3 regions of the Variovorax xiamenensis genome follow, and region 3 is predicted to be linked to each of the others. Evidence: predicted binding sites of a transcription regulator. Region 3 holds the regulator's gene; each other region holds the start of a gene.
The links. Region 3 encodes LexA, which represses DNA repair genes until DNA is damaged. Its sites were predicted from a motif close to ACTGTATNNNNATACAGT; they were not measured.
Positions count from the first base shown of each region.

Region 1: a site for LexA is predicted at 7,516-7,533, ahead of recA (recombinase RecA). Genes of this name have one in related genera too.
Region 2: a site for LexA is predicted at 6,965-6,982, ahead of SFB74_RS22275 (PA0069 family radical SAM protein). Genes of this name have one in related genera too.

Region 1 is NZ_CP139038.1:7,052,573-7,062,925, forward strand. Features, by position in the region: gene SFB74_RS32495 (UxaA family hydrolase) at 1-101, shown strand, start outside; gene SFB74_RS32500 (UxaA family hydrolase) at 117-1,349, shown strand; gene SFB74_RS32505 (amino acid ABC transporter permease) at 1,401-2,084, shown strand; gene SFB74_RS32510 (amino acid ABC transporter permease) at 2,107-2,754, shown strand; gene SFB74_RS32515 (amino acid ABC transporter ATP-binding protein) at 2,738-3,466, shown strand; gene SFB74_RS32520 (transporter substrate-binding domain-containing protein) at 3,499-4,326, shown strand; gene SFB74_RS32525 (mandelate racemase/muconate lactonizing enzyme family protein) at 4,332-5,441, shown strand; gene SFB74_RS32530 (SRPBCC family protein) at 5,459-5,887, opposite strand; gene recX (recombination regulator RecX) at 5,871-6,329, opposite strand; gene recA (recombinase RecA) at 6,372-7,469, opposite strand; gene SFB74_RS32545 (MarR family winged helix-turn-helix transcriptional regulator) at 7,616-8,101, shown strand; gene SFB74_RS32550 (response regulator) at 8,175-8,849, shown strand; gene SFB74_RS32555 (sensor histidine kinase N-terminal domain-containing protein) at 8,962-10,353, shown strand, end outside.
Region 2 is NZ_CP139038.1:4,864,385-4,874,737, reverse strand. Features, by position in the region: gene SFB74_RS22320 (helix-turn-helix domain-containing protein) at 1-289, opposite strand, end outside; gene SFB74_RS22315 (Bug family tripartite tricarboxylate transporter substrate binding protein) at 400-1,386, shown strand; gene SFB74_RS22310 (Rieske 2Fe-2S domain-containing protein) at 1,421-2,740, shown strand; gene SFB74_RS22305 (DOPA 4,5-dioxygenase family protein) at 2,737-3,096, opposite strand; gene SFB74_RS22300 (DUF4166 domain-containing protein) at 3,104-3,733, opposite strand; gene SFB74_RS22295 (SRPBCC family protein) at 3,730-4,785, opposite strand; gene SFB74_RS22290 (SAM-dependent methyltransferase) at 4,834-5,775, opposite strand; gene SFB74_RS22285 (thiol-disulfide oxidoreductase DCC family protein) at 5,813-6,232, opposite strand; gene SFB74_RS22280 (GbsR/MarR family transcriptional regulator) at 6,293-6,886, opposite strand; gene SFB74_RS22275 (PA0069 family radical SAM protein) at 7,011-8,105, shown strand; gene SFB74_RS22270 (RNA methyltransferase) at 8,148-9,182, shown strand; gene SFB74_RS22265 (alpha/beta fold hydrolase) at 9,190-9,942, opposite strand; gene SFB74_RS22260 (hypothetical protein) at 10,124-10,353, shown strand, end outside.
Region 3 is NZ_CP139038.1:3,874,043-3,884,395, forward strand. Features, by position in the region: gene SFB74_RS17620 (MotA/TolQ/ExbB proton channel family protein) at 239-871, shown strand; gene SFB74_RS17625 (ExbD/TolR family protein) at 883-1,308, shown strand; gene lpxK (tetraacyldisaccharide 4'-kinase) at 1,309-2,331, shown strand; gene SFB74_RS17635 (Trm112 family protein) at 2,312-2,494, shown strand; gene kdsB (3-deoxy-manno-octulosonate cytidylyltransferase) at 2,491-3,264, shown strand; gene adk (adenylate kinase) at 3,402-4,058, shown strand; gene SFB74_RS17650 (asparaginase) at 4,108-5,073, opposite strand; gene lexA (transcriptional repressor LexA) at 5,147-5,830, shown strand; gene SFB74_RS17660 (hypothetical protein) at 5,969-6,340, shown strand; gene SFB74_RS17665 (D-2-hydroxyacid dehydrogenase family protein) at 6,442-7,449, shown strand; gene SFB74_RS17670 (MFS transporter) at 7,446-8,603, shown strand; gene SFB74_RS17675 (3-hydroxyacyl-CoA dehydrogenase) at 8,760-10,280, shown strand; gene SFB74_RS17680 (oxepin-CoA hydrolase, alternative type) at 10,308-10,353, shown strand, end outside.

The sequences.
Region 1 (10,353 bases), 3.2 Mb from region 3:
CGGTCGCGGCCGGCGAGCACATCCACACGCACAACCTCGACAGCGACTACACGCCGACCTACACGCTGGACGAGGGCAAGACCTTCGTCGGCCACGCCTGAAGCGCCCTCCTCCGCATGAACGCTCCCAACCTCCAGATCCAGGGCTTCCCGCGCGCCGACGGCCGCAAGGGCATCCGCAACGTCGTGGTCGTGGCCTACCTCGTCGAATGCGCGCATCACGTGGCGCGCGAGATCACGCTGAACTTCCGCCAGCAGGACGGTGAATCGGAAGTGCATCTCGTCGGCTTCCCCGGCTGCTACCCGAACGAATACGCCGAACGCATGATGGAAGCGATCGCCACGCACCCGAACGTGGGCGCGGCGCTGCTGATCTCGCTGGGCTGCGAGAGCATGAACAAGCGCAAGCTCGAGCAGGCGGTGGCGGCTTCGGGCCGGCCGGTGCACACGCTCACCATCCAGCAGGAGGGCGGCACGCGCAGCACGATCCGCGAGGGCACGGAGTGGGTGCAGTGGGCGCTGGCCGAACTCGCGCAGCAGCAGCGCGTGCCCATGGCCATTAGCGAGCTCGTGGTGGGCACCATCTGCGGCGGCTCCGACGGCACCAGCGGCATCACCGCCAACCCGGCCGTGGGCCGCGCCTTCGACCTGCTGATCGCGCAGGACGCGCGCTGCATCTTCGAGGAAACCGGCGAGCTGATCGGCTGCGAGTTCCACATGAAGCGTCGCGCCGCCACGCCCGAGCTGGGCGAGGCCATCGTCGAATGCGTGAACAAGGCCGCGCGCTACTACAGCACCATGGGCCACGGCAGCTTCGCGCCGGGCAATGCCGACGGCGGGCTCTCGACCATCGAGGAGAAGTCGCTGGGCGCGTACGCCAAGAGCGGCGCCTCGCCGATCAACGGCATCGTCAAGCCCGGCGACGTGCCGCCGCAGGGCGGCCTCTACCTGCTGGACGTGGTGCCCGACGGCGAGCCGCGCTTCGGCTTCCCGAACATCAGCGACAACGCGGAGATCGTCGAGCTCATCGCCTGCGGCGCGCACGTGATCCTGTTCACCACGGGGCGCGGCTCGGTGGTGGGCTCGGCCGTCTCGCCGGTCATCAAGGTCTGCGCGAACCCGGACACCTACCGCCGCTTGCATGAGGACATGGACGTCGACGCCGGCCGCATCCTCGAAGGGCGGGGCACGCTGCAGGAAGTGGGCGAAGAAATCTTCGACGCGGTGCGCAGCGTGGCAGACGGCACGGCCACCAAGTCCGAGGCGCTGGGGCATCGCGAATTCATCCTGACCTACAAGGCCTTCGAGCCGCTCGGGCCCTCGTGCCTGCCGCTCGCGCGCGCCGCGTAGCCGCCTCTTTCTTTCCGCCTCGCTTTCATTGGACTTCCGGAGCCCAACGCATTGAACTACCAGTTCGACTTCATGCCCGTGCTCGAGCAGTGGCCGCTGCTGCTCGAAGGCGCGTGGACGACCGTGCAGCTGTCCTTTCTCGCCACCGTGCTGGGCTTCATGCTCGGCACCGTCTGCGCGCTGGGCCGCAACAGCCGCCACGGCTGGCTGCGCCGCCTCACGGGCGGCTACGTGGAGGCGATCCGCAACACGCCGCTGCTGATCCAGAGCTACTTCCTGATCTTCGGCCTCTCCAGCGCGGGCGTAACGATGCCGATCATGGTCGGCGCGGTGCTCGCTCTCGTGGTGAACATCGGCGCATACAGCTGCGAGATCATCCGCGCGGGCATCGAGTCGATCCACAAGGGCCAGCTCGAGGCCGCCGAATGCCTTGGCCTGTCGAAGGTGCAGGTGTTCTGGCACGTGATCCTGCGCCCGGCGGTGGAGCGTGTGTACCCGGCGCTCGCGAGCCAGTTCGTGCTGCTGATGCTGGCCTCCAGCATCATGTCGTCGATCGGCGCGGAGGAGCTCTTCGGCGTGGCCAACCGCATCCAGTCGGACACTTTCCGCAACTTCGAGATCTTCATCGTGCTGTGGGTGGTGTACCTGGCGCTGTCGTACGCGATGCGACTGGGCTTCTGGCTGCTGGGCATGATCGTGTTCCCGCGCCGGCGCAAGCTCGGCACGCCGCTGTGAGGAGGGCGCGGACATGAAATTCATGCCGACCGAGCATCTCGGCTTCCTCCTGATGGGCGCGTGGGGCACGGTGCAGCTCTCGGCGCTGGCCTTCATCGGCGGCGGGCTCGTCGGCCTGGCGCTGGCGCTGGCGCGCGTGTCGCCCGTGAAGGCGGTGCGCGTGGCTGCCGCGAGCTACATCCAGGTCATCCAGGGCACACCACTGCTGGTGCTGATGGGCGTGTGCTTCTTCGGCCCGAACATCATTGGCATCGGCTCTGTGCCGGCGCTGGCCGCGGCGGCGCTGGCCATCACCGTCTACGCAAGCGCCTTCCTCGGCGAGATCTGGCGCGGCTGCATCCAGGCCGTGCCGCGCGCCCAGTGGGAGGCCGCCGAGTGCCTGGCGCTCACGCGCATCGAGCGCATGCGCCGCGTGATCCTGCCGCAGGCGCTGCGCATCGCGACGCCGCCTACCGTGGGCTTCCTGGTGCAGATCATCAAGAACACCTCGATCGCCTCGCTGGTGGTCGGCTACGCCGAGCTTTCCTACAACGCCAAGGTGCTGAACAACTCGACCTTCCAGCCCTTCCTGTACTTCGGCTGCGCAGCGCTTCTTTATTTCGCCCTTTGTTATCCGCTCTCGCGATGGAGTCGCGCCCTTGAAAGGAAGCTCAATGCAGCCCGTGGTTGAACTCAACGACGTCCACAAGCACTTCGGCAAGCTGCATGTGCTCAAGGGCGTGTCGTTCTCGGTGACGCGCGGGCAGGTGGTGGCCATCATTGGGCAGAGCGGCTCGGGCAAGAGCACCGCGCTGCGCTGCATCGACCGGCTGGAGACCATCGACAGCGGCACCATCCAGTGCTGCGGCCACGCGGTGCACGACCCGGCGCTCGAGCTGCGCTCGCTGCGCAAGGACGTGGGCATCGTGTTCCAGAGCTACAACCTGTTCCCGCACCTCACGGTGAAGCAGAACATCACGCTCGCGCCGCAGTCGGTGAAGAAGATGAGCGCCTCCGAAGCCGGCGCCATCGCCATGGAAGTGCTCGAGCGCGTGGGCCTGGCGGAGAAGGCCGACTCCTACCCCGAGCAGCTTTCCGGCGGCCAGCAGCAGCGCGTGGCCATCGCACGCTCGCTCGCGATGAAGCCGCAGCTCATGCTGTTCGACGAGGTGACTTCCGCGCTCGACCCGCAGCTCACCGGCGAAGTGCTCAAGGTGATGGAGAAGCTCGCCTCCGAGGGCATGACCATGATCCTCGTGACGCACGAGATGGCCTTCGCGCGCGGCGTGGCCGACAAGGTCATCTACATGCACCAGGGGCTGGTGTGGGAGGAGGGCGACGCCAGCATCCTCAGCAACCCGCAGACGCCGGAGCTGCGCCAGTTCATCGGCACCGGACTTTGATTTTTCGTTCAGACAACTCCAGGAGACTTTCGATGACTTCTTCCTTCCCGCTTTCGCTCAAGCGCCGCGGCGCCCTGCTGTCGGCCCTCGCGCTGGCCCTGCCGCTCGCCTTCGCGAGCGCATCGGCGCACGCCGACCAGCTCGACACCATCACGGCCGCCAAGAAGATCCGCGTGGCCATCGACCTCGCCGTACCGCCCTACGGCCTGAAGGACGAAAAACTCAACGCCACCGGCTCCGACGTGGAGACCGCGCGCCTGCTGGCCAAGAGCCTGGGCCTGGAGCTCGAGATCGTGCCGACCACCGGCGCCAACCGCATTCCCTTCCTGCAGACCGACAAGGCCGACATCGTGATCTCCAGCATGTCGGTCACGCCCGAGCGCGAGAAGGTGGTCGACTTCTCGGTGCCCTACGCCGCCATCCTGGCGGTGGTGGGCGCGCCCAAGAGCATGAACATCACCGGCCCGGCCGACCTGGCGGGCAAGAAGGTGATCGCCACGCGCGGCACCACCAACGACCAGGAAGTGACGAAGATCCTGCCGGCCGGCACGCAGATCGTGCGCTTCGACGACGACGCCACCTCCATCACCGCAGTGGTGAGCGGGCAGGCCGACATCTTCGCGACCGCGCCGCCGCTGCTGAAGACCATCAACGAGAAGAACCCGGCCAAGCAGATGGAGCCGAAGTTCACGATGAAGGTCAACATGCTGGCCATCGGCATGCGCAAGAACGAGCCGCGCCTGAAGGCCAAGCTCGACGAGTTCGTGAAGGCGCAGCTCAAGAGCGGCGAGCTCAACAACATCTACAAGAAGTTCCACGGCGCGGACCTGCCGGCCGACGTGACGCGCAACGCAGGCTGATCGCGATGGCGAAGATCGACCAGGTCGAGATCTCGCAGATCGACATCGCGCCGAAGGTCCGGCGCACCGACGCCATCCAGTCCTTCGTGACGCAGGAGACGGTGATGGTCACCGTGCGCTGCGACGACGGCTCGGCGGGCATGGGCTACACGTACACCATCGGCACGGGCGGCTCGTCCATCGTGGCGCTCCTGAACGACCATCTCGCGCCGCGGCTGATCGGGCGCGACCCGCAGCAGTACGAGGCCATCTGGCGCGACCTGTTCTTCCACACGCACGCCACCGCCGTGGGCGCGATCACCAGCCTCGCGCTGGCAGCCATCGACACAGCGCTGTGGGACCGCAACGCACGCGCGGCGGGCCTGCCGCTGTGGAAGCTGGCCGGCGGCGCGCAGGAGCGCGTGCCGGTCTACACCACCGAGGGCGGCTGGCTGCACCTGGAGCCCGCGCAGCTGCTGGAGCAGACGCTCGCCGCCAAGGCCGACGGCTTCCTGGGCGCGAAGATCAAGGTCGGCAAGCCGCACGTGGCGCAGGACATCGCGCGCCTGTCGGCCGTGCGCGAGGCGGTGGGCGCGGACTTCGAGCTGATGGTCGACGCCAACCAGAGCTTCACGGTGGCGGAAGCCATCCGCCGCGCGCGGCAGTACGTGCCGCTCGACCTCGCCTGGTTCGAGGAGCCGATGCCGGCCGAGCACGTGCGCGCGCACGCGCAGCTGCTGGAGAGCACCAGCGTGCCGATCGCGGTGGGCGAGTCGATGTACCACCCGTCGCAGTTCGCGGAATACATCCAGCAGGGCGCCTGCTCCATCGTGCAGGCCGACGTGGCGCGCGTGGGCGGCATCACGCCCTGGCTCAAGATCGCGCACCTCGCGGAGGCGCACAACATCGCGATGTGCCCGCACTTCCTGATGGAGCTGCACGTGAGCCTGTGCGCGGCGGTGCCGAATGCGCGCTGGGTGGAATACATCCCGCAGCTCGACGACCTCACGACGAGCCGGCTGCGCATCGAGGGCGGCCATGCGGTGGCGCCCGGGACGCCGGGTCTGGGCATCGAGTGGGATGCCGACCAGCTGAAGGCGCGGCGCAAGTTCGCGCCGATCGTGCTGCGCGGCTGAACCAGCAGGTCAGCCAGTCAGTCGGCCTCGAGCAGGTCGCGCAGGGTCCGCAGGTCGCGGGCGATCCACTGCGCGTCGCGCTCGAAGGCCGCGTCGTCCATGTGGGGCTGGCGCAGCAGCGTGAACTGCAGTTCGCAGGCGTCCGGCGCGACGCCGATCACGCGAAACGGCAGGTAGACCTCGGGCACGCCCTCGGGCGCGACCCAGTGGTCGAGCACGCCGAAGTCGTTGCGCGGCGCGAAGCGCATGCGGGCTTCGCCGCTCTCGGGCGTGCGCACGATCCAGTGGTCGCCGTGCGGCACCAGCGCGCTCTTCGCGAGGCCGCTGGCCCAGTCGGGCAGGCGCTTCGGATCGGCCGCCAATACATAGGCTCGGCGCCAGTCGCAAGCCACGCGCAGCGTGACGACGCGCGACTGCGCGGCGGAATGCTCATTCGTCGGCTTCATCGAAATCGCTCCTCAGCACCTTGGACACGACGGCGCCCGAGAAACCGCGCGCCATCAGGAATCGCATCTGCTTCGCCCGTTCCTTCGCGTCGGCGGGCGGCCCGGCGAAGCGCTGGCGCCACAGGGCCGTGGCGCGCTCGACTTCGGTTTCCTGCAGGCCGGCCACGGCTTCGGCGATGGCCTCGGGCGCGATGCCTTTGGCCTGCAGCTCCTGCCTGACCCGCAGCGCGCCCGAGCGTGCCGCGCGCTGGTTGAGCACCGAGGCCACCACGCGCGGCTCGCTGATGAAGTCCTTGGCCGCGAGTTCGTCGAGCGCCTTCGCCAACGTGCCGGGCTCTTCCTCGTGCCTGGCCAGCTTGCGTTCCAGCTCGGCGCGCGAATGCTCGCGCTGGCTCAGCAGGCGCAATGCGCGGCCTTTGAGGGAAGGGGCGTCGAATGCCATGCGGGGGTCGCTTGCGCGGCCCCGTGGAGCCGCGCCCGGTCTTTACTCGGCCTTGTCCGCCTTCGCGGCCTTCTGCGGCTTCTCGGGCGTGGTGTCGACATCGGCGGCCAGCAGCGGAATGCCCAGCGACTCGCGCACCTTGTTCTCGATCTCGCGCGACAGCGCGGGGTTCTCGCGCAGGAACTCGCGGGCGTTGTCGCGGCCCTGGCCGATCTTCTCGCCGTTGTAGGCGTACCAGGCGCCCGACTTGTCGATGATCTTGGCGTTCACGCCCATGTCGATGATCTCGCCCTCGCGGCTGATGCCTTCGCCGAACAGGATGTCGAACTCGGCCGTCTTGAACGGGGGCGAGACCTTGTTCTTCACCACCTTCACCTTGGTTTCGTTGCCGATGGCCTCGTCGCCCTTCTTGATGGTGCCGATGCGGCGGATGTCCAGGCGCACCGAGGCGTAGAACTTCAGCGCGTTGCCGCCGGTGGTGGTTTCGGGCGAGCCGAACATCACGCCGATCTTCATGCGGATCTGGTTGATGAAGATGACCATGCAGTTGGTCTTCTTGATCGTGGCGGTCAGCTTGCGCAGCGCCTGGCTCATCAGGCGGGCCTGCAGGCCGGGCAGCGAGTCGCCCATTTCGCCTTCGATTTCGGCCTTGGGCGTGAGCGCGGCGACCGAGTCGACCACGATCAGGTCCACGGCGCCGGAGCGCACCAGCGAATCGACGATCTCGAGGGCCTGCTCGCCGGTGTCGGGCTGGCTGATCAGCAGGTCCGACAGGTTCACGCCGAGCTTCTGGGCGTATTGCACGTCGAGGGCGTGTTCGGCGTCGACGAAGGCGCAGGTGCCGGCCTGCTTCTGCATGGCGGCGATGACCTGCAGCGTGAGCGTGGTCTTGCCCGACGATTCAGGGCCGTAGATCTCGACCACGCGGCCGCGGGGCAGGCCGCCGACGCCGAGGGCGATGTCCAGGCCCAGCGAGCCGGTGGAGACCACCTGGATGTCTTCCAGCGCCTCGCCCTCGCCGAGCCGCATGATGGTGCCCTTGCCGAACTGCTTTTCGATCTGGGCCAGTGCGGCCTGCAGGGCCTTGGCCTTTTCGCTGTTGGCGCCTGCGATGTTCGAACCCTTGACGACTGCGTCCATGTGGAAATCTCCTTGAAAATCAATGGTTTGTGTGTGACACCATCCATCTGTATTTAACTGCAGGCTGGATGCTTGAACAGTAGTGTAGGGGCTGATGCTTCGACGTAAACCTGTTTTTTGGTCAGTTTGCTTTACCATTTCGGACCATGGCCGACACCGCCTTCCCCGCCGACCAGGACGCCTGGCGCCAGACCCATCTGGGCCGCCTGCTGGGCCACGCCATGCGCCGCTTCGACGAGCGCGTGCTGGAGCTGATGGCGCACGACGTCGAGGTGCCGCTGGCCCTGTCGAACCTCGCGGCGCGCGCGCAGGTGAGCGCGGCGCACATCCACATCACGCGGCACCTGTCGCGCGAGGGCTCGCGCCTCACGGAACTGGCGGAGCGCGCCGGCATGACCAAGCAGGCGATGGGCGCGCTGGTCGACCAGTGCGAGGCCTGGGGGCTGGTCACGCGCGGGCCCGATCCGCTCGACGCGCGGGCGCGGCGGGTGCTCTTCACCGCCGACGGGCTGGCCTGGCTCGACGCCTTCCGCGGCGCGGTGACGCAGGCCGAAAAAGAGTTCAGGAGCAGCGTGGGCGACGAGATCGCCACCGTGGTAACCATCGGACTCGAGGCCTACACGGCGGGCTAGACTCGCGCCAGAGACAAATGTGAACAGCGCCGGCCCGGCGCCCGACACATATGAAACGGGCTGGAGGTGACGCATGCGGATTCTGATTGCCGAAGACGACCAGGTGCTGGCCGATGCCCTGCTGCGCAGCCTGCGCACCTCGGGCGCGGCGGTCGACCACGTGGCGAACGGCTCGCAGGCCGACACCGCGCTCATGACCCACGACGAGTTCGACCTGCTGATCCTCGACCTCGGGCTGCCCAGCCTGCACGGCATCGAGATCCTGAAGCGCCTGCGCGCGCGCGGCTCGCAGCTGCCGGTGCTGGTGCTCACGGCGGCCGACAGCGTGGAGGAGCGCGTCAAGGGCCTGGACCATGGCGCCGACGACTACATGGCCAAGCCCTTCAGCCTGCAGGAACTGGAAGCGCGTGTGCGCGCCCTCACGCGGCGCGGCATGGGCGCCACCAGCAACACCATCCGCCACGGCCCGCTGGTGTACGACCAGGCCGGCCGCGTGGCCACCATCGACGGCAAGATGGTCGAGCTCTCGGCGCGCGAACTCGGCCTGCTCGAAGTGCTGCTGCAGCGCGCCGGCCGGCTGGTGAGCAAGGACCAGCTCGTCGACCGGCTGTGCGAGTGGGGCGAGGAAGTGAGCCTCAACGCCATCGAGGTCTACATCCACCGCCTGCGCAAGAAGATCGAGAAGGGCCCGGTGCGCATCGCGACGGTGCGCGGGCTGGGCTACTGCCTCGAGAAGATCCAGCCCTGATGCGCCCTGACATGCGGGAAATGCCGCGGAACCGGCTCTGCCGGGCCGCAGGCATCGCCCTCGGCAAGGCGGCGCAGAGACAGGCGGTGCGCGCGGCCCGGGAGCGAATCAAGTGAAGCTTTTCCAGCGCGCGCAGCGCTCCCTGTTCGGCGAGATCCTCGACTGGATGCTCACGCCGCTGCTGCTGCTGGTGCCGGTGAGCATCGGCGTCACCTGGCTGGTGGCGCAGGGCATCGCCAATGCGCCCTTCGACCGCGCGCTGGAGCACAACGTGAAGGCATTGGCCGAGCTGGTCACGGTGAAGGAAGGGCACGCGCAGTTCGTGCTCTCGCAGTCGGCGCGAGAGATCCTGCGCGCCGACGAGACCGGCCACGTCTACTACCAGCTGCTCGACGGCTACGACAACCTGCTCAGCGGCGAGCGCGACATTCCGCAGCCCGGCCTCGACGAGCCGCTGCCGCCCGGCCAGGTGTTCCTGCACAACAGCGACGTGCACGGCCAGCCGGTGCGCGTGGCCTCGATGTGGATCGCCAGCGGCACCGACGACGTGCCGCCCACGCTGCTGCAGCTGGCGGAGACGCGCGAGAAGCAGTCGGTGCTGGCGGCCGAGATCATCAAGGGCGTGCTGCTGCCGCAGTTCGCGATCCTGCCGCTGGCGGTGCTGCTGATCTGGCTGGCGCTGGTGCGCGGCATCAAGCCGCTGTCGGTGGTGGAGGCACGCATCCGCGAGCGCCGCCCGGGCGACCTGAGCCCGCTGGACGAATCCTCGGTGCCGCTGGAGGTGGTGCCGCTGGTGTCGTCGGTGAATGAACTGCTGGACAAGCTCAACGACTCGATCGGCACGCAGAAGCGCTTCCTGGCCGACGCGGCGCACCAGCTGAAGACGCCGCTGGCGGGCCTGCGCATGCAGGCCGACCTGGCGCAGCGCGAGGGCGCCAACGCCGACGAGCTGAAGCAGTCGCTCAAGCAGATCGGCCGCGCGAGCAAGCGCGCCACGCACACGGTGAACCAGCTGCTGTCGCTGGCGCGCGCCGAGGGCAACAGCGCCAACGCGCACCACCAGCCCTGCGACCTGGCGAAGCTGACCATCGAGGTGGTGCGCGAGGCGGTGCCGCGCGCGATCGAGAAGCGCATCGACCTGGGCTACGACGGCGCCGAGGCCGGCGCGCCGGGCGTGGTGTTCGACGGCAACGCCACGCTGCTGAAGGAGCTGGTGCGCAACCTGGTCGACAACGCGATCAACTACACGCCCTCGACGCCCGAGCGTCCCGGCCTGATCACCGTGCGCGTGCTGGCCGACCCCTTCGGCCACGTGCTGCTGCTGCAGGTGGAGGACAACGGCCCCGGCATCGCCGAGGCCGATCGCGAGCTTGTGTTCGAGCCCTTCTACCGCGTGCTCGGCAACGAGGCCGACGGCTCGGGGCTGGGCCTGCCGATCGTGCGGGAGATCGCGAACCAGCATCGCGCACAGGTGAAACTGGAGGACGCCCATCCGGGCAAGCAC
Region 2 (10,353 bases), 990 kb from region 3:
GCGCGGGCGCAGCAAGTGCCGACAGTCGCGTGCGCCATGCCGCCGCCGGCCCCGACTGCCCTGTGGCCGAGGTGGGTACGTAGCGCCGGTCGTGCTCGCTGCGCTCTGCCCAGCCGGCCTGCTGCAGCGTCTTGAGGATGCGCAGCAGCGTCGCCTTCGACAGGCCTGTCTGCCGGTGCAGCTCCTGCAGCGTGACGGCCGAGGAGCGCTGGATGGCCAGCATCACGTCGAGCCCGCGGCGCAATGCGTCGATGGATTTCACGCTCTGCGCGCCCGTGGTGTCCGACATGCCGGTCTCCGGAAAAAGGTTCGCTGCGTGAAACTATATCTTCTGGCTTCGCAGCCCCGTTCCTACAGTGCGGACGACACCAACGTCGTCCCACCGAGAAGGAAAAGAGCATGTTGTTTCACCCGCGAAACGCGGCCCGTGCCGCTGCAGCAGCCGTTCTTTCGCTATGTGCCGTCACCGCGGCCATGGCGCAGGCCTGGCCATCGAAGCCGATCACCATCGTCGTGGCCTACCCGGCCGGCGGCGACACCGACGCCATCGCGCGCACCTACGCCGAGAAGCTGTCGCAGCGCACTGGCCAGCCGGTGCTGATCGACAACCGGCCCGGCGCGAGCGGGATGATCGGCAACGTCTGGGTCGCGAAGGCGCCGGCCGACGGCTACACGCTGCTGTTCACGCCCAGCACCTTTCCCATCGCGCAGCACGTGCTGAAGGCCGGCCCCGGCGTTGCGCACGACGTGGTGAAGGACTTCACCCCCATCGTCAAGACCGGCAACATCCCGCTGCTGCTGGTGACCGCGCCGGTGACGGGCATTCGCAGCGTCGCGCAGCTCGTGGCCGGAGCCAAGGCCGGCAAAGCCGTCAGCTACGGCACGCCGGGCGCGGGCTCGCCGATGCACATCGCGGGCGAGCTCTTCAACAAGGACGCGGGCATCGCGGCCACGCACGCGCCGTACCGCGGCGTGGCGCCGGTGGTCAACGACGTGCTGGGCGGCCATGTCGGCGTGGGCTGGATCACGCCGGGCGCGGTGGCGAGCCACATCGCCGCGGGCAAGCTGGTGCCGCTCGGCGTCGCGGAGCGCCAGCGCACGAAGCTGATGCCCGAAGTGCCCACCTTCATCGAGCTGGGCTTCAAGGACGTGGACGTGAGCGCATGGATGGGCCTGCTCGGCCCGAAGGCGATGCCGCCCGATGTGGTGCAGGCGCTCAACAGGCATTTCAACGAGATCCTGAAGATGCCCGACGTGCAGGCAAAGATGGCCGCGCTCGGCATCGAACCCGTGGGCGGCGCGCCCTCGGTACTGGCGCAGCAGATCGCGGACGACGACCAGCGCTTCGGCAGGCTGGTGCGCGAGTTCGGCATCCGCGCCGATTGAAGAACACAAGCGACAAGGAACAAGGAGACTCCGCATGTTGAGCGAAGAAAAGAACCGCCTGCTGACCGAAGTGGGCCCCGGCAAGCCGATGGGCGACTACCTGCGCCGCTACTGGCACCCGATCGCGGGCGCCAGCGAGTTCGACGACAAGGCCGTGAAGCCGCTGCGCATCCTCGGCGAAGACCTGGTGCTCTACAAGGACCTGAGCGGCAACTACGGCCTGGTCGACCGCCGCTGCCCGCATCGCAACGCCGACATGTCCTACGGCTACGTCGAGCAGTGCGGCCTGCGCTGCAGCTACCACGGCTGGCAGTACGACCAGAGCGGCCAGTGCGTGCACCAGCCCTTCGAGGAAACGCTGGACCCCGGCGCGCGCATGCGCAAGAACACGAAGATCAAGGCCTACCCGGTGCAGGAGAAGGCCGGCCTGCTGTGGGCCTACATGGGTCCGCAGCCCGCACCGCTTCTGCCCGACTGGGAGCTCTTCAATTGCGCGAACGGCTTCGCGCAGGCGGTGTTCGCCGAGATCCCGTGCAACTGGTTCCAGTGCCAGGAGAACTCCATCGACCCCGTGCACTTCGAGTGGACCCACAACAACTGGACCACGCGCCTGCAGGGCGACGAAGGGCCCTACGTGCCCACGCACCTGAAGCTGGCCTTCGAGGAGTTCGAGCACGGCTTCGTCTACAAGCGCCTGCGCGGCGGCGAGCGCGAGGACAACGTGATGTGGACCACCGGCCGCGTCACGCTGTGGCCGAACGGCTTCTTCCTGGGCCATCACTTCGAATGGCGCGTGCCCATCGACGACCACAACACGCTGAGCGTGCTGTGGGTGCTGAGCCGCGTGCCCAACGAGCAGGAGCCCTACGTGCAGGAGCGCATTCCCTCGTGGTACGGACCGATCAAGGACCCGGTGACGGGCCGCTGGATCACCAGCCACGTCGCCAACCAGGACTTCGTGGTGTGGGTGGGGCAGGGCGCCATCACCGACCGCACGCGCGAGAAGCTGGGCCAGAGCGACAAGGGCATCGTGATGATGCGCCGCCGTTTCTTCGAGGAACTGGAGGCGATGCAGGCCGACCCGGCGCACGAGCCGAAGGGGCTGATCCGCGATCCGGAGAAGAATCGCGACGTGTTCCTGCCCTCGGCGTGCCGCGACGAGATGATCAACGGCCTGCCGCGCAAGGAGCTGGCGGCGCATCCGCTGCTGGGGCCGTACCTGAAGGACTTCTTCGGACAGGCCGGGCAGCCGGAGGATGTGCGCGCGGCTTACGAAAAGGCCATCGGCCAGAAGGTGGAAGGCGCCACCTTCTTCAAGGTGCACGGCGCCGGCCAGGAGGAGGAAACGGTTTAGGAAGAGGCCTGGCGCCGGAACATCCGCAGGTCGAGTTCGCTTTCCTCGCCCAGCCACATGGCGTGCGTCGTGTGGTCGGCGAGGTCGTCGCCGGTCACGCCGTGCACGAATACGTCGAGCCCGTCGCGGTTGGCTTCGAGCCAGCCGATGACCTGGTCGAACTCGGCGGCGTCGAAGGCGAGCTGGCAGCTCCAGTGCGGATGCGGGCCCACCAGCCGCTCGTGCACCCGGCCGACCACCACCATCAGTTCGTGGCCTGCGCGTTCGCAGAGGGCGCGGGCCTGCGCGAGCGTGTCGGGCCCGAAATAGACGTGGGCGTGGTACTGGGCGTAGAGGTTTTCTGGTCGGCGGGGCATGGTGCGCTCATTGTGATCCTGTTCGCGGCCCGAGGTGGAAGCGGCCGCTGTAGCGGAACACGTCGCCGAACAGGCGGTGGCGCAGCAGCATCTTCATGGTGAAGCGGTCGGCATCGGCGGGATCGGGGCGCTCCTCCACGTAGGCCGTGCCCATGAAGAGGCCCAGCGGCAGTGGAATGCGCAGCCCCGCGATGTGCCAGACATAGCCCCGGTCGCGGAACACCACCGCGCCTTCTTCCGCGCTCACAGCCAGGCGCATGCCTATGCCGAAGCGCACGTATTCGATCACCTCGCCGGCATGGCCTTCCGCAAGCTCCATGTGCGAGCGGAAATGGAAGGGCGGCCTGCCGGGGAAATGGAAGATGCGGTCCCAGTAGAGCGTGGCGTTGTCGGGGCGGCAGCGGTAGTGCACTTCGATCGGAACCTCCTTGCCCTGGTGCGGCACGAGCGCGCCGAACAGCCGGCCGAAGGGCATCAGCAGCGCGGCCCAAGGGGCGTGCCAGACCTCGCTCATGGTTCCGCGCACGCAGACGTGGTCGTCGGAGAACGGCCGCATCGTGTAGTGGCGGCGGATGACGTCGCCCAGCTTTTCCCAGTCGGTGCCGAGCGCCTGCTGGAAGACAGGCTGCATCGTCATCGGGCCGCCGCGGTTGCCGTGGTTTCGGCGCGTGCCTTGTAGAAGCGCAGGATGTTCTGCGAGGCATCCGCCAGCATGAGATGCATGACACGGTCGGCATACCAGTTGAAGCTGGTGCTCATGCGCCACGAAACGGCCACGCGAAGTTCGGTGCCGCCGTCGCGCGGCGTCAGCGTGTAGGTGGCGTCGCGCAGGTCGAAGTACTGGCCGCCGATCATCACGTGGTCGTCGAGCGCGCCGGCAGGGAAGGAGTCGGGCGAGAAGCGGAAGCGCCACTTCAGCAGGCGGTTGGGCTGCCACTCGGTGATGACCTCCTCGAAGTGCACGTTCTTCTGCCACTGCACCTGGCGCACGCGGCCCTCGGGGGTGTCGACCGTCACGCCCGACATCGGCATCGGCACGCCGATGCGATACGCCCACGCGTCGCCGACTTCCTCGGGGCGGATGTCGTACGCGGCGTTGAGCTCGTGCCACACGCGCTCGGGCGGCGCGGCGATGAAGAGCGCGCGCGAGGTGTCGGAGTAGCGGTCGGGGTTGGGCAGCTGGGGCTCGATGGCGCCCAGCACCAGCGGCAGCATCGCGAAGCTGTAGACGGCCTGCTTCGGCCAGTTGGTGATGCGGCACACGATGCCCATCGCGAGCCCGCCGACGCTGCCCATGGTGGCGAACAGCGGCACGATGACGATCGCGCAGATCAGCCCTTCGATGAACACCAGCAGCGTGCCGCCGACGAAGAGCGAGGTCGCCACCCACGGCGCCCAGATGTAGTAGCCCCAGCTGCGCCGCTCGATGCGCTCGGCCATGTACACGGTGACCGCGCCGCACACCGCGGGCACGAAATAGACGAAGGAGCCCAGCATGGCCGAGTAGGGCTTGCCGGGTGCGCTGCTGAAGACGATGCGCAGCACGAGCGCAATCGCGGCGCCGGCCGCCATCGGCCAGAACCAGCCGAAAGGCATGCCGCGAACGGGCTTGGGTTGTGCTTCTTCAGCGGCGGGCTGCCCGATGGGGGTGAGTTCGGAAAACCTGCTTTCTTCGGAGTCGTTTTGCATGCGGAACCTCTTCTTCTCCTCGTTGTGTCGTTTTCGGGGCCTGCCTGTTCAGTCGCAACGGCGCGTCGCGGTGACCATGCAGTAGTCGAAGTCGCGCCAGAACATGCCCAGCGCCAGTGCGCAGTAGCTGGCCACGATGTGCTTGCGCCGCCATGGGCTGAGCCTGCCGCGCGCCTTCCAGAGTTCGGCCAGCGTGAAGCGGGTGGCGAGCACCGGGATGTGCAGCGCGCTGGGTGCGACGCGCCAGCGCAGCGACTTCACTTCCACGTCTTCGAAGCCATGTGCCTGCAGCGCCGCGACGAAATCGTCGCGCACGGCCAGCGTGGGCACGGCCCAGCTGTCGGCCCACAGGCGATGCAGCCAGTTCGCGAGGCGACCGGGCTGGCGGCGCAGCAGGAAGCCGTCGACCACCGCGAGGCGTGCGCCGGGCTTCAGCAGCCGCGCGGCCTCGCGAATGAAGTCGGCCTTGTCGGTGCCGCCGGCATAGCAGGCGCTTTCCACGGCCCACGCGCCATCGGCTTGCGCCGCGGGCAGGCCGGTGCGGGTGTAGTCGGCCTCGATGTGCGCCATGTGGTCGGCCACGCCAGCGGCGGCATCGAGCTTGGCGGCGATGCGGTTCTGCACGGCCACATTGGTCACGGTGATGGCGTAGAGCGATGGGCTGTCGCCGACCAGCGTGCGCGCGGTGGCGCCGGCGCCGCAGCCCATGTCGATCACGCAGCGGCGGGTGTCGTCACCGAGGCGCAGGGCGCGGCCGACCACGCGGTTCATCTCCACCAGCATGCCTTCGCGCCGCAATGGGTTCAGGCCTGCGCGCCAGAAGCCGAAGTGCATGTTGTAGCTGGGGCTCCAGGCGCCGTAGTCGGTCGCGACCTCGGTGAAGTAGTCCTGCGTGTCCTCGGCCGTGATGGGGGCGTCGGGGTGCTCGGGCCGGGTGCGCGCGGACATTTCGTGCGGCATGCGGAAGTCGGGCTGGAAGACGGTGGGCATGGTGGTTCCCTCGTGTGGTTGTTCGTCGGTTCTTTTCTCAGATGCGGCAGTTGTCGTCGCATGAAGGCGCGACGCGCCCGGCGAGCCTTGCGGCCAGCCAGCGTGGGATGCGATAGCGGTTGCGCGCCAGCAGCGCATAGGCGCGGTCGGCCAGCGGAGCGACGACCGGCAGGTCGAGCAGGAAACTGCCGCTGGAGAGGCCCACTGCCGTGCGGCAGATGCGTATGGCCGGCACGCCGATATGCACCCTGCCTTCGGCGTCCGACACATGGATGGTCGCCATCAGCGCCTCGCGTGGTGCGGGTCCGCCGGTGAAGCTGGCGGGTGAGCAGTCGACCAGTTGCAGCCGGCCGCCCGCGTCGCGCGCCTTGAGTGCGCCCATTTCAGCGGAGCAGATCGCGCAGCTCGCATCGAAATAGATCGTGAGCGGGTAGGTGGGTGTCGCAGCGGGGCTCATGATGTTCTTTGTTCTCGATATTTCTGTTGAAACAGAAATGATTGGGCAAAAAAAGAGGCCTCAGATCATGGGAAGGCTGGCGTGGTGCGCGTCGGGGTCGTCGCCCTTGCCACCCTTGTCGTTCGAAGCGGTGTCGCCGCGCACGAAGCGCTGCACGCTCGCACCCAGCGTCATCACCTTGTCGAGCGTGCCGGGCGACAGCCGCAGCATCTCGTCGGCCCAGGTGGCGAGCTTTTCCATGAGTTCCATGGTGGAGCGGATGCGGTCCTGCGCGTCGGCCGGCTCCTTCTGGAAGTCGGGGCTGGAGACCAGTTCGCGCAGCACGCGCACGGTGGGGTCGAACTCGCGCTCCTTGCGCTCGCGCACCACGGTGCGGAACAGCTCCCACACGTCGACGCTGGTCTCGAAGTAATCGCGCCGGTCGCCCAGCGTGTGGGTGATGCGCACGAGGTTCCAGGCCTGCAGCTCCTTCAGGCTGTTGCTGATGTTGGAGCGGGCCACGCCGAGCGTGTCGCACAGCTCCTCGGCGTTCATGGGCTTGCCGTATGCGAAGAGCAGGGCGTGGATCTGCGAGACGGTGCGGTTCACGCCCCAGAGGGAGCCCATTTCGCCCCAGTGCAGGACGAACTTGCGTTGGATGTCGGTGAGTTCCATGGCGCCGAGTTTAGGATTCTCGAAATTTCTGTCAAGAAAGAAATTAAAAAATCGGCAATGACGGTGAATCAGTGGAATACTGTATGAATAAACAGTAAATCGAGTTGCCAAGGAGTCGCCGACCATGCCAGCCGCCCGCATACCCATCCACGCCATCAAGGGCCGCGGCGCGGCCACGCACATCGCGCATCGTTTCTCGAAGGACGAGCGCAACGCCTTCGACGACGGCTGGGGCACGCTCGAAGAAGGCGCAGCCGAGGCCGAGGAGCTGCCGCCTCTTGCCACCGAGGTGCGCTTCGAGGACGTGAAGTCGGCGCTCACCGGAAACGAATCGCCGGACATCTACTTCGATCGCTCGCTCAACCCCTACCGTGGCTGCGAGCACGGCTGCATCTACTGCTTCGCGCGGCCCACGCACAGCTATCTCAACCTGTCGCCGGGCCTCGATTTCGAGACCAAGCTGATCGCCAAGCGCAACCTCGTCGAGGTACTGCGCGCCGAGCTTGGGCGCAGGAACTACCGGCCGAGCTGCATAGCCATCGGCACCGCCACCGACTGCTACCAGCCCATCGAGCGCGAACTGCGGCTCACGCGATCGGTCATCGAGCTGCTGCAGGAGACGCGGCATCCCTTCGCGCTGGTCACCAAGTCGAGTGCCATCGAGCGCGACCTCGACTTGATCGCGCCCATGGCCGCCGACCGCCTTGCCGCCGTGTACGTCACCGTGACCACGCTCGACGGCGACCTTGCCCGCAAGCTGGAGCCCCGCGCCGCGGCGCCGCACCGCCGGCTGCGCACCATCCGTACGCTCACCGAGGCCGGCGTGCCGGTGGGCGTGAGCGTGGCGCCGCAGATTCCCTTCGTGACCGAGGACATGGAGCAGGTGCTCGAAGCCGCATGGGACGCCGGCGCGCGCAGCGCCTTCTACACGGTGGTGCGCCTGCCGTGGGAGGTCGCTCCGCTCTTCAAGGAATGGCTCGCGCTGCACTACCCGCAGCGCGCCGACCGCATCATGGCGCGCATCCACGAGATGCGCGGCGGCAAGGACTACGACGCCGACTTCGCCACGCGCATGAAGGGCTCGGGCCTGTGGGCCGACCTGATCCATCAGCGCTTCCAGAAGGCCGCGAACCGCCTCGGCTACAACCGCGAGCGGATTCCGCTCGACGTTTCCGCGTTCCGGCCGCCGGGGGCGGCGGGGCAGGGCAGCCTGTTCTAGCGGTGCACAATCTGGCGCTTAGCTTCCAGCCCCAGAGGGCGCATGCGAATCCACGAACTGAAACAGCGGCTGCGTAAAGCCGGAGCCGGCCCCAGCCACGAGCAGCGCATCCTGCGGCTGTGGTCCCACGCCTTGCCCAGGAACAGCGGCAGGCGCCTGCCCGGGAGCTTCTTTCCCGCGCCGCTGATGGAGGCCCTGCCGGCCATCGAGGCCGAACTCGCCGGGCTGGCGCGCGTCGTCGCGGCGCATCCGGGCGCCGATGGTTCCGAGCGGCTGCTGGTCGCGCTCGCCGATGGCCAGACCGTCGAAAGCGTGCTGCTGCCGCGCGACGGCCTCTGCGTGTCGTCGCAGGTGGGCTGTGCCGTGGGCTGCCAGTTCTGCATGACGGGCCGCGACGGCCTGCTGCGCCAGGTCGGAAGCGCCGAGATCATTGCCCAGGTCGCGCTCGCGCGCATGCGACGGCCGGTGCGCAAGGTGGTGTTCATGGGCATGGGCGAGCCGGCGCACAACATGGACAACGTGCTGGAGGCGATCGAGCTGCTCGGCACCGTGGGCAACGTCGGCCACAAGAACCTCGTGTTCTCCACCGTGGGCGATCCGCGCGTTTTCGAGCGGCTGATGAAGGAGCGCGTCAGGCCCGCGCTGGCGCTTTCGCTGCACACCACCAAGGCCGAACTCCGCAGGAAGCTTCTTCCGCGCGCGCCCGCCATGACGCCCGAAGAGCTCGTCGAGGCGGGCGAGCGGTATGCACGGGAGAGCGGCTATCCGATCCAGTACCAATGGACGCTGCTGGAGGGCGTCAACGACGGCCAGGACGAGATCGACGGCATCGTCCGGCTGCTCTCGGGCAAGTGGGGCGTGCTGAACATGATTCCGTTCAACGCGGTGGACGGCGTCGACTTCAACCGTCCTTCGTGGGAGCGCTGCAAGCAGATTGCCCGCACGCTGCACGAGCGCGGCATCCTGACGAAGCTGCGCCAGTCGGCCGGGCAGGATGTGGATGGCGGATGCGGCCAGCTGAGGGCGCGCGCGGCTGAAGTGGCCGAAGTCGCGATACCGATCCGCAGAGTCGGATAGCTGCGCTTCAGTTGAAGGACGCCATCCAGTCCCAGACCTGGCTGGGCGCCTCGACCATCACGTTGTGGCCATGCGGCCCGAGGTCGCGTGCATCGGCGTCGAGCGAGCGGGTCTGCTCCAGCGTCACCATCGCGTCGTTGCCTCCACGTGCGAGGTGGACGGGGCAGCGCGCGAGCGTCATCAGTTCCGATAGCGGCGGCTTGCCCACCGCGTTGGCGCGAGGGTCCATAGCAAGGCGCCAGCCGTCGCTGCCTTGCGCGATGCCTCGCGCTGCAACTGCTGGCGGCGCATCGGCAATCGCTGCAAGACCCGAAACCTTCAGATAGCGCTCGCGTGCTTCTTCCTCGTTGGCGAACAGCTTCGCCGGCTGCAGGGCCAGCGCCTCCATGCGACGCACTTCCTCATCGCTCCACGCGATCTTGATGCCTGCGGCGAAGACGCGATGCGGCAGGACACCGAACCAGCCCGTGGCGAGCGCGAGACCGATCACGCCGCCCAGCGAGTGCCCGAGCACCACGAGGCGTCCTTCGGGCTGGAGCTGCGGCAGCACGGCGCGCGCAACGCTCGCGGCGTGCTGGCCGATGGCGTAGGAGTCCTGCTTGCCGGAACTGCCATGGCCGGGCAGATCGAGCGCGAGCCAGCGGCCTTTCCAGCGGGTGCCGGCATCGGCGCACAGGGGCGACCACACGGCGCCGGTCGCGCCCATGCCGTGCAGCAAGAGAAGCAGGTCGGGGCCTTCGCCGCCTTGTTCCGAGTACATGTCCGCCGTCTCCATCGGTTCTTCGAGGGCTCAAGAATACCCGCCGGTGCACGCATGACTTTGTGCACTAGTGAGCCCCTGTCGGCCTCCCGCAAAGTCGCCCCGCGCCATAAGGAACAGGAAAGCCAAGGCTTCCAGGCGCGCTTCTTTTTTTAGGGACTGGACGAATGGAGGAAGGTCGATGAATGCGAAACACGTAATGGCCGCTGTCGCGCTGGCAGCACTGGCTGCATGCGGAGGCGGGGGCGCAGGAGATGGCGGCGCCGGATTGCCGATCATTCCCGCGCCACCACCACCTCCTCCGCCGCCACCCCCACCGCCGCCGCCTCCTGCTCCGCCACCGAGCCAGCAGCCCGAGCCCGGCACTTCGTCGGCCGCATGCTTCAACGAGGCCGACCTGCACGAAGGCAC
Region 3 (10,353 bases):
CAGGCGCACGGTTTCTCGTGCAACCTGTTGATTTCATTGAAAAAAGTGCTGCTCAAAATTCAGTCGATCCAGCGAAAAGGCCGTCCCATGCGGGTCCGGACGCGTTGCGCAGCGGGTTAATCACAAAGTTATCCACAGAATCTGTGCGTCCTTGCTGACACAAAAACAAGGCGCGTGACGATGGTGGGCTCAGTGGATAATCGCCGCGCATTTGCAGTCTACGGGCCGGAGGATTTTCTTGTTTTCCATCATAGTTGCCGCGGGTTGGCCGATCTGGCCCTTGCTCGCTTGTTCGGTCATTGCGCTCGCGCTGGTTATAGAACGTTTCACGAGTCTCAAGACCGTGAGGGTACTGCCGCCGAAGCTGCTCGACGAAACCATCACCGCGTCGCACGGAGCCATTCCCGGCCCGGATGTCGTGACCAAACTCGAACGCAACTCGATGCTCGGCCAGGTGCTGGCCGCCGGCCTGCGCGCGCTGAACGCCAATCCGCGCTGCACCGAAGACGACCTGCGCGCCGCCATGGAGGCCTCGGGCCGTACCGTGGCGCACAAGCTCGAACGCTACCTGCCGGCGCTGGCCACCATCGCATCCGCCGCCCCGCTGCTGGGGCTCCTGGGCACCGTGATCGGCATGATCGAAATCTTCGGCTCACAGTCGCCGGGCAGCGGCGCGGTGGGTTCGGGCAACCCGGCGCAACTGGCGCACGGCATCTCGATCGCGCTCTACAACACCGCCTTCGGCCTGATCGTCGCCATTCCGACGCTGATCTTCTGGCGCTATTTCCGCAGCCGGGTCGACGAGTACCTGCTGAATCTCGAACTCTCCGGCGAGCGCTTCGCCCGTCATCTCAACGCCCTGCGCAAATGAGCCGCGCCCGCATGCAGTTCCGCCACGGCGCGCGCGACGAGCCGGAGATCAACCTGATCCCGTTCATCGACGTGCTGCTGGTGATCCTGATCTTCCTGATGCTGTCGACCACCTACAGCAAGTTCACCGAGATGCAACTGCGGCTGCCCACGGCGGACGTCGATGCGCAGCGCGACTATCCGAAGGAAGTGATCGTCGCGGTGTCGGCCGACGGCCGATATTCGGTCAACAAGAACGCGGTGGCCGACCGCAGCGTGGAAAGCGTGACGGCTGCCCTGGCCGCCGCGGCCACCGGCGGCAAGGACAGCGTGGTGATCATCAGCGCCGACGCGACCAGCCCGCACCAGGCCGTGGTGACGGTGATGGAAGCCGCGCGTCGAGCCGGCCTGATGCAGATCACCTTCGCGGCCCAGTCGACGGCGCAAGCCGGGCACTGAGTGCCTTCAGATAGCGGCAGCAACGTCGGCAATACGGGTTCGCGCCTGCAGGACGCCTGGCTGCATCGCGGCCTCCTGGCCTGCCTGCTGTGGCCGCTGTCGCTCGTCTATGCCGCGCTGTTCGCGGTGCGCGGCCTGCTCTATCGCTTGGGATGGCTGAAGACCGAGCGCGTGCGCGTGCCGGTGATCGTGGTCGGCAACGTGATCGCGGGTGGTGCCGGCAAGACGCCGGTCGTGATGGCCGTCGTGCGGCATCTTCAAGCACGGGGAATTCGGGTAGGCGTGGTGTCGCGCGGCTACGGTCGCCGCACCGATGATTGCCGCGAAGTGCTCGGCGACAGCGATCCGCGCGACGTGGGCGACGAGCCCGCGCTGATTCACCATGCCACCGGAGCGCCGGTTTTCGTGGCGCGCCGGCGCATCGACGCCGCGCGCGCACTGCTCGAGCGGCACCCGGCCACGCAGGTCATCGTCAGCGACGACGGATTGCAGCATCTGGCGCTCGGTCGCGACATCGAGATCTGCGTGTTCGACGACCGGGGCATCGGCAACGGCTGGCGACTGCCCGCGGGCCCGCTGCGCGAAGCCTGGCCGCGACGCTGCGACCTGGTGCTGCACAGTGGATCGCGGCCGGCTTTCGCGCAGGGCCATACTGCCACCCGGACCCTTGCGGACAACGCCTTGGGCAACGACGGAAGACGCGTACCGTTGGTCTCATTGGCGGGCCGCCCCTTGACCGCATTGGCGGCGATTGCACGACCCGAAGCCTTCTTCGAGATGCTCCGCGCCCGCGGCCTGACGCTCGCCGACACCATCGCGCTGCCCGATCACTTCGATTTCGAGAGCTGGCAACGCCCATCCGGCACGGACAAGACCCTCGTCTGCACCGAAAAGGACGCCGTCAAGCTCTGGCGCAAGGCTCCCGACGCCCTGGCCGTGCCGCTGGAGTTCACGCCGTCCGCGGAATTCTTCGCCGCGCTCGACGCAAAGCTATCATCGCTCGATGGATACCAAGCTGCTTGAATTGCTCGTCTGCCCCGTCACCAAGGGGCCGCTGACCTGGAACCCCGAGAAGCAGGAGTTGTGCTCGCGCAGCGCCCGTCTGGCGTATCCGGTGCGCGACGGCATTCCGGTACTGCTCGAGAACGAGGCACGCACGCTCTCCGACGAAGAGCTCGGGCTGTGAGCTTCACCGTTCTGGTTCCGGCGCGGCTGGCCTCGACCCGCCTTCCCAACAAACCCCTGGCCGACATCGCCGGCGTGCCCATGGTGGTGCGCGTGGCGCAGCGGGCCAGCGAATCCGGCGCGGCGCGCGTGGTAGTCGCCGGCGACGATCCATCCATCGTCGAGGCCTGCAAGGCGCATGGCGTCGAGGTCGTCCTGACGCGCCAGGATCATCCCAGCGGCACCGACCGGCTGGCCGAAGCCTGCGAACAGCTTGGCCTCGATGGCGACGACATCGTCGTCAACGTTCAGGGCGACGAGCCGCTGATCGACCCGGCACTGATCGATGCCGTGGCTTCCACGCTGGCCACGCACGCCGAAGCGGCAATGAGCACCGCGGCCCACGAGATCGACTCGGTCGCCGACTTCATGAACCCCAACGTGGTGAAGGTCGTGCTCGACGCGCAGGGCAACGCGATGTATTTCAGCCGCGCGCCGATCCCTTGGTGGCGCGACGGCTCCGCCAGCGGCGCGGCACCTGCCGTGCTGGCTGCCGCCCCCGCCCCTCTGCGCCACATCGGAATCTACGGTTACCGCGCCGGCTTCGTGCGTCGCTTTCCCTCGCTGCCCCCGGCGCCCGTCGAGGCGACGGAGGCGCTCGAACAGCTGCGCGCCCTGTGGCACGGCCATCGCATCGCGGTGCATGTGAGCCACGTCGCACCGGGCCCCGGCATCGATACGCCCGAGGACCTGGCGCGCGTGTGCGCGGTCTTCGCGACCGCCGGAGCCTGAGCCCGGGCGTCTCCCCGGCTACAGGCAGCGGGATTTCCCCGAGGGCACGCATGCTATCCTCGAAGCAACTCCGCCCAGCCCAGCCATGGGGCCGATGCTCGGCGCGACACAAAATCTAAGAACCGTCCGAGGACACCATGAGACTAATTTTGCTGGGCGCGCCCGGGGCGGGCAAAGGCACGCAAGCGGCCTTCATTTGCCAGAAATACAGCATTCCCCAGATTTCGACCGGCGACATGCTGCGTGCAGCCGTCAAGGCAGGCACGCCGCTCGGACTGCAGGCCAAGGCCGTCATGGACGCCGGCGCCCTAGTCAGCGACGACCTGATCATCAATCTCGTGAAGGAGCGCATTGCGCAGCCCGATTGCGCCAGCGGCTTCCTGTTCGACGGCTTCCCCCGCACCATTCCCCAGGCCGACGCCATGAAGGCAGCCGGCGTCAAGCTCGACTACGTGCTCGAGATCGACGTGCCCTTCGGCGACATCATCGAGCGCATGAGCGGCCGCCGCTCGCACCCGGCTTCGGGCCGCACCTATCACGTGAAGTTCAACCCGCCCAAGGTGGAAGGCAAGGACGACGTGACCGGCGAGGACCTGATCCAGCGCGAGGACGACAAGGAAGAAACCGTTCGCAAACGGCTCGACGTGTACAGCCAGCAGACGCGTCCGCTGGTCGACTACTACTCGGCCTGGGCCAAGGCCGATCCGGTCGCCGCGCCCAAGTACCGCGCCATCAAGGGTGTGGGCACTGTTGATGAGATCACGCAGCGTGCATTGGCTGCACTGAGCAGCTGACGACCCGACGCCCCGATCAACCGCCCCTTCGACAGGGGCGGTTTTGTTTTCACCCCAGCAGTTCCAGCACCAGCGCGATGCGCGCCTTCACGGGCGTCAGTGCGCCTGCATCGCGAAGCAGGTCGCCGGCCTTCGGCAGGATGCGCCCGCTCGAGCAGCGCGTGGCGCGGAGCACGGCGATCCCGGCTTTCTGCGCCTTGAGCGCTGCGGCCTCCAGCGCGTGATGCAGCGTGCCGTTGCCGGTGGTCGCAAGCACCAGTCCGCGCACCGGGTCTTCCCCGCCTGCCTGAAGCAGCGCATCGATCACAGCGCCGCTGGCGCCGGCATGGCTCATCACGATCTCGACCCGAGGCCATTGCACTTCAACCGTCTCGAAGAGCTTTGCTACCGGCAGGGCCCCGCCCTGCGGCCACGAACGAACGAGGCGAACCTCGCCCTCCTCCACGTAGCCCACGGGCCCCGCATCACCTGACGCGAAGGCATCGAGCCGATAGGTGTGAACCTTCTGGATGTCGACGCCGGCATGAATCGCCCCGGCGCACACCACCGTGACACCGCGCGCGCCCTGCGTCACGGCGACGCTGATCGCGTCGCGCACGTTCTGCGGCCCGTCCGGCGACAGCGCGCTGGCAGGTCGCATCGCACAAGTCAGCACGACAGGCTTCGACGGCACCAGCACCGAGTGCAGGAAGAACGCGGTTTCCTCGATCGTGTCGGTGCCGTGCGTGATCACCACGCCCGCCACGTCGGCCTGTGCCAGCCAGTGCGCACAGCGTCGGGCCAGTTGTTGCCAGATGTCGAAGGACATGTCCTTGCTGTCGACCTGCGCGACCTGCTCGGCTTCCAGCATCACGCCTTCGGGCGCCTCGATGCCGCCCAGCAGGTCGGCCACGCCCACCTGCGCGGCGGTGTAGCCGATGTTGTCGTCACTGCTGGCCGCACGGCCCGCAATGGTGCCGCCGGTGCCGAGGACCACCACGCGGCGCGGCAGTTCGGACAAAGAGGAATTGACCATGTCTTGTCAACTTCTAAAAACTGGTTAAAAATACAGGCACTGGATATCCAACCAGTGCCGCAAGGAACCACACATGCAGTTCGCCGTGAAGCTTACAGCCCGCCAGCAGCAGATCCTGGACCTGATCCAGAGCGCCATCGCACGCACCGGTGCGCCACCCACGCGCGCCGAAATCGCCAACGAGCTCGGGTTCAAGTCGGCCAATGCCGCCGAAGAGCACCTGCAGGCGCTGGCGCGCAAGGGCGTCATCGAACTTGTCAGCGGTACTTCCCGCGGCATCCGCCTCAAGGGCGACGCGCTGCGCTCGCTCAACGAAACGCGCCATCGCGAAGGCGGCCAGTTCTCCCTCTCCCTGCCCGGCATGGCCCAGCTGGCGCTGCCGCTCATCGGTCGCGTTGCAGCCGGCTCGCCCATCCTGGCGCAAGAACACGTCGACCAGACCTACTACGTCGAGAACACGCTGTTCCAGCGCCAGCCCGACTACCTGCTCAAAGTGCGCGGCATGTCGATGCGCGACGCCGGCATCATGGACGGCGACCTGCTTGCCGTGCAGGCCACCAAGGAAGCGCGCAACGGCCAGATCGTGGTCGCCCGGCTCGGCGACGAGGTGACCGTCAAGCGCCTGAAGCGCAACAAGCAGGTCATCGAGCTGCATGCCGAGAACCCCGACTACCCGACCATCATCGTGCAGCCGGGCGAGCCTTTCGAAATCGAAGGCCTCGCTGTCGGCCTCATCCGGAACACCATGCTGATGTAGGCCCGAGCAGCCTGCTTTCCACAGCACCCATCCGGCAGTGACAGGTGGCGGGCGTATGGCGAAGAGTCGCCATCACCCTGTCGCGGCCGATTCAAGAAATCCTGCCTGTGTTCAACCTCATACTTTCTTGGAGTTCACATGGGAATCGCCCTCCTCGCCATCGCCGACATCTGGATGCCGCTGCAATCGCTGGCCAACCGCCTGATGCCGGCACGCCGTGCGCATCGTGGCCACCTCGACGCCGAGTCCTCGGCAGGACTGCGCTACGTGGCAGTGCGCCCCGCTTGTACCGCCCGTTCAGGCGGTGTCGCGCCTTCTGAAACAGCCGCTGCACCGGCGCGCCCTCTGCGCGTGGTCCGGGTGGTCGACGGCAAGGGCCAGCAGCGCAGTGCCAACCGCGTAGTCATCTCCGGCCGCATGGCCGACGTCTGCGCCGAACTCGACCGCCTGGCCGCGCTGGAAGCCGCGGAAACCATGGCCACGGCCCCGCGCTCCACACGCCTGCATTGAGCCCGAACTGGGTCCGAAACCGCCCTGCAAGCGGGCGCAGGGCGGGTATCCAAACGTTCGCCGGCGCGACATTCCAATGCTGCGAGGCACAATGGCGTGCCATGAACATTGTGATCCTCGACGATTACCAGGACGCCGTGCGCAAGCTGCGCTGCGCTTCGAAGCTGGATGCATACGCGGCCAAGGTCTATACCAACACGGTGAAAGGCATTGGCCAGTTGTCAGTTCGCCTCAAGGACGCCGACGTGATCGTGCTGATCCGCGAGCGCACCCAGATCTCGCGCCAGCTCATCGAGAAGCTGCCGAAGCTCAAGCTCATATCCCAGACCGGGCGCGTCGCTGGACACATCGACGTGGCAGCCTGCACCGAGCGCGGCGTGGCCGTGGCAGAGGGCTCCGGCTCTCCGCAGGCGCCTGCCGAGCTCACCTGGGCGCTCATCATGGCCGCCATGCGCCGGCTGCCGCAGTACATCAGCAATCTCAAGCATGGCGCCTGGCAGCAGTCGGGGCTCAAGTCGGCCTCGATGCCGCCCAACTTCGGCATCGGCTCGGTGCTCAAGGGCAAGACGCTGTGCATCTGGGGCTACGGCCGCATCGGCCAACTGGTCGCGCGCTATGGGCAGGCCTTCGGCATGCAGGTCGTGATCTGGGGCCGTGAGGCCAGCTGCGCCAAGGCGCGCTCCGACGGCTTCCAGGTTGCGCAGAACCGCCACGAGTTCTTCGCCGCCGCCGACGTGCTGTCGGTGCACCTGCGGCTCAACGAGGAAACCAACGGCCTCATCACGCTGGAAGACCTCTCGCGCATGAAGCCGACAGCCCTGTTCGTGAACACCTCGCGCGCCGAGCTGGTCGAGGCCGACGCACTGCTCGCCGCCCTCAACCGCGGCCGCCCCGGACTCGCGGCCGTCGACGTGTTCGAGAGCGAGCCGCCGCTGCAAGGCCACGCGCTGCTGCGCCTGGAGAACTGCATCTGCACGCCGCACATCGGCTACGTCGAGCAGGAAAGCTACGAGAGCTACTTCGGCCAGGCCTTCGACAATGTCGTGAGCTACATCAACGGCAATCCCACGAACATCGTGAATCCCGGCGCGCTGCAGGTCCGCCGGTGAGCCGGCCGGCGCCACAGAGAGCGCTCTGGGCGCTGCTTGCCGGCAATTTCGTGATCGGCACGGGCGTGATGGTCGTGCCCGGCACGCTCAACGAGATCAGCGCTTCTCTCTCCGTCACCGCAGCCACCGCGGGACAGCTCATCACCGCCGCAGCAGCGGTGATGTGCATTGGCGCACCGTTGCTGGCTGCAGCCGTCGCTGGCTGGGACCGCCGGCAGCTTCTCGCCCTCACCCTGCTCTGGTACGCCGCCGGCCATGTTCTCTGCGCTCTGATGCCGAGCTTCGCCGCCCTGCTGCCGGTGCGCATGCTCACGGTGATCGCGCCGGCCATCTTCACGCCACAGGCTGCCGCCTGCGCAGGCCTGCTCGTGCCGCCCGAGCATCGCGGACGTGCCGTCACCTTCGTCTTTCTCGGCTGGTCGATGGCCTCCGTGCTCGGCCTGCCCATCGGTGCGCTGATCGGTGGGCACCTGGGCTGGCGCATGGCCTTCGTGGCCATTGCGGCGCTCAGTGTCGCAAGCGCGACAGCGGTCTGGCTCACCTTGCCGAATGGCATCCGCCCCGCCGCGCTGACCGCCGCAGCCTGGTCGCGCGTGCTGCGCAGCCCGGTGCTGATGGGCATCGTCTCGGTCACGGCGCTGCAGGGCGCCGGCCAGTTCGTGCTGTTCAGCTACTTCGGCCCGATCCTCAAGCAGAGCTTCGGCGCCGACGCCACCACGCTGAGCGCGATGTGGGCACTGTTCGGTGCCTGCGGACTGGTCGGCAACATGGTGGTCAGCCGGTACATCGACCGCGTGGGCGCCGGCCGCATGGTGCTGATCACGACGGTGCTGATCGCCGCGAGCCTGCTGCTGTGGCCGCTGGCTTCCACCTTGGCCTGGCTTGCGGTGGTGCTCGTGCCATGGGGCCTGGGCTGCTTCGCCACCAATTCGGCCCAGCAGGCCCGTCTGGTGGGCCTGGCGCCCACGCTCGCGCCGGGCTCGGTGGCGCTCAACAGCTCCGGCATCTACACCGGGCAGGCCGTGGGCGCGGCGCTGGGCGGCTGGCTGCTCGCCAACGACGCCAGTGCATGGATGAGCTGGGTCGGCCTCGGCCTGGTGCTGGTCGCCATCTCGCTGAGCATGGCCATCGACCGCAGCCGCCGTGCGCCCTGAAAGCGCGCCCCCGCGTAAAACCCGTCACGCCCCATCCGCGCGGGACTGCAAAATCGGAGTCTTCGACAGCAACGGCAGCATCCGCGGGTGCTGCTCCCGCGTCGACGCCTGCGTGGCAGGCCCGGATACCACCCAACCAGTGAAAATCTCCAGCAAATGACAGTGAACTACTCCCGAATCGGCGTCGTCGGCGCCGGAGCCATGGGCCGCGGCATCGCGCAGATCGCCGCACAGGCGGGCAGCGAAGTGCTGCTGCTCGACAGCTTCGCGGGCGCCGCCGAGCGCGGCCGCGAGGCTCTCTCGGCCCAATGGAACAAGCTGCACGAGAAGAACAAGATCGATGCCGCCACGCGCGATGCGTACATCGCCCGCGTGAAGGCGGTCGATTCGATCCAGGCACTGGCGGGCTGCGATCTGGTGGTCGAGGCCATCGTCGAAGACCTGGAAGTCAAGCGCAAGCTCTTCCGCGAGCTCGAGGGCGTGGTGGCCGAGACCGCCACGCTGGTCACCAATACTTCCTCCCTCTCGGTGACGGCCATCGCGGCCGGGCTCAAGCACCCCGAACGCATTGCCGGCTTCCACTTCTTCAACCCTGTGCCGCTGATGAAGGTGGTCGAGGTAGTCGCGGGCTTCAAGACCGCGCCCGAGGTCTGCAAGCAGCTTGCGGGCTACGCCACGCAGATGGGCCACAGCGCCGTACAGGCACAGGACACGCCCGGCTTCATCGTCAACCACGCGGGCCGCGGCTACGGTACCGAGGCGCTGCGCATCGTGGGCGAAGGCGTGGCCGACTTCGCGACCGTCGACCGCATCCTCAAGGACCAGGCCGGCTTCCGGCTCGGCCCCTTCGAGCTGCTGGACCTGACGGCGCTCGACGTGTCGCACCCGGTGATGGAGTCGATCTACCACCAGTACTTCGAGGAGCCGCGCTTCCGCCCCAGCGTCATCACCGCGCAGCGCCTGGCCGCCGGTGCACTGGGCCGCAAGACCAACGAAGGCTTCTACCGCTACAACGACGGCGTGATGCAGCAGGTGCCCGAGGCGCCCGCGCCGCTGGTCGAGGGCACGCCCTCGGTTTGGGTGTCGCCGCGTGCCGCACGCCGCGCCGAGCTGCTGCGCCTCGTGAACACGCTGGGCGCGCAGATCGACAGCGGCGCCACTGCCGCGCCGCATTCGCTGATCCTGGTCGCACCGCTCGGCTTCGACGTGACCACTGTGGCCGCCGTCGAGCGCCTGGACGCCACGCGCACCGTCGGCATCGACATGATGATCGACGACGCCGCCACCAAGCGCCGCGTGCTCGCCACCAACCCGGCCACGCGCCGCGACATCCGCGACGCGGCACACGCCCTCTTCGCACGCGACGGCAAGGCCGTGAGCGTGATCCGCGACAGCGGCGGCTTCGTCACTCAGCGCGTGATCGGCACCATCGTCAACATCGCCGCCGACATGTGCCAGCAGCGCGTGTGCACGCCGGCCGACCTCGAGACCGCCGTGCAGCTGGGCCTGGGCTACCCGCGCGGCCCGCTCGCCATGGGCAACCTCTACGGCCCGACCAACATGCTCGAGGTGCTGTTCAACCTGCAGACGGTGTACGGCGACCCGCGCTATCGCCCGAGCCCGTGGCTGCGCCGCCGCGGCGCGCTGGGCCTGAGCCTGCTGCACGAAGAAGAATGACGACGGAATAAGCGACGGACACCATCCATGAGCACCGCAGAACTCAAGAGCACGAGCGAGGGCAGCACCATGG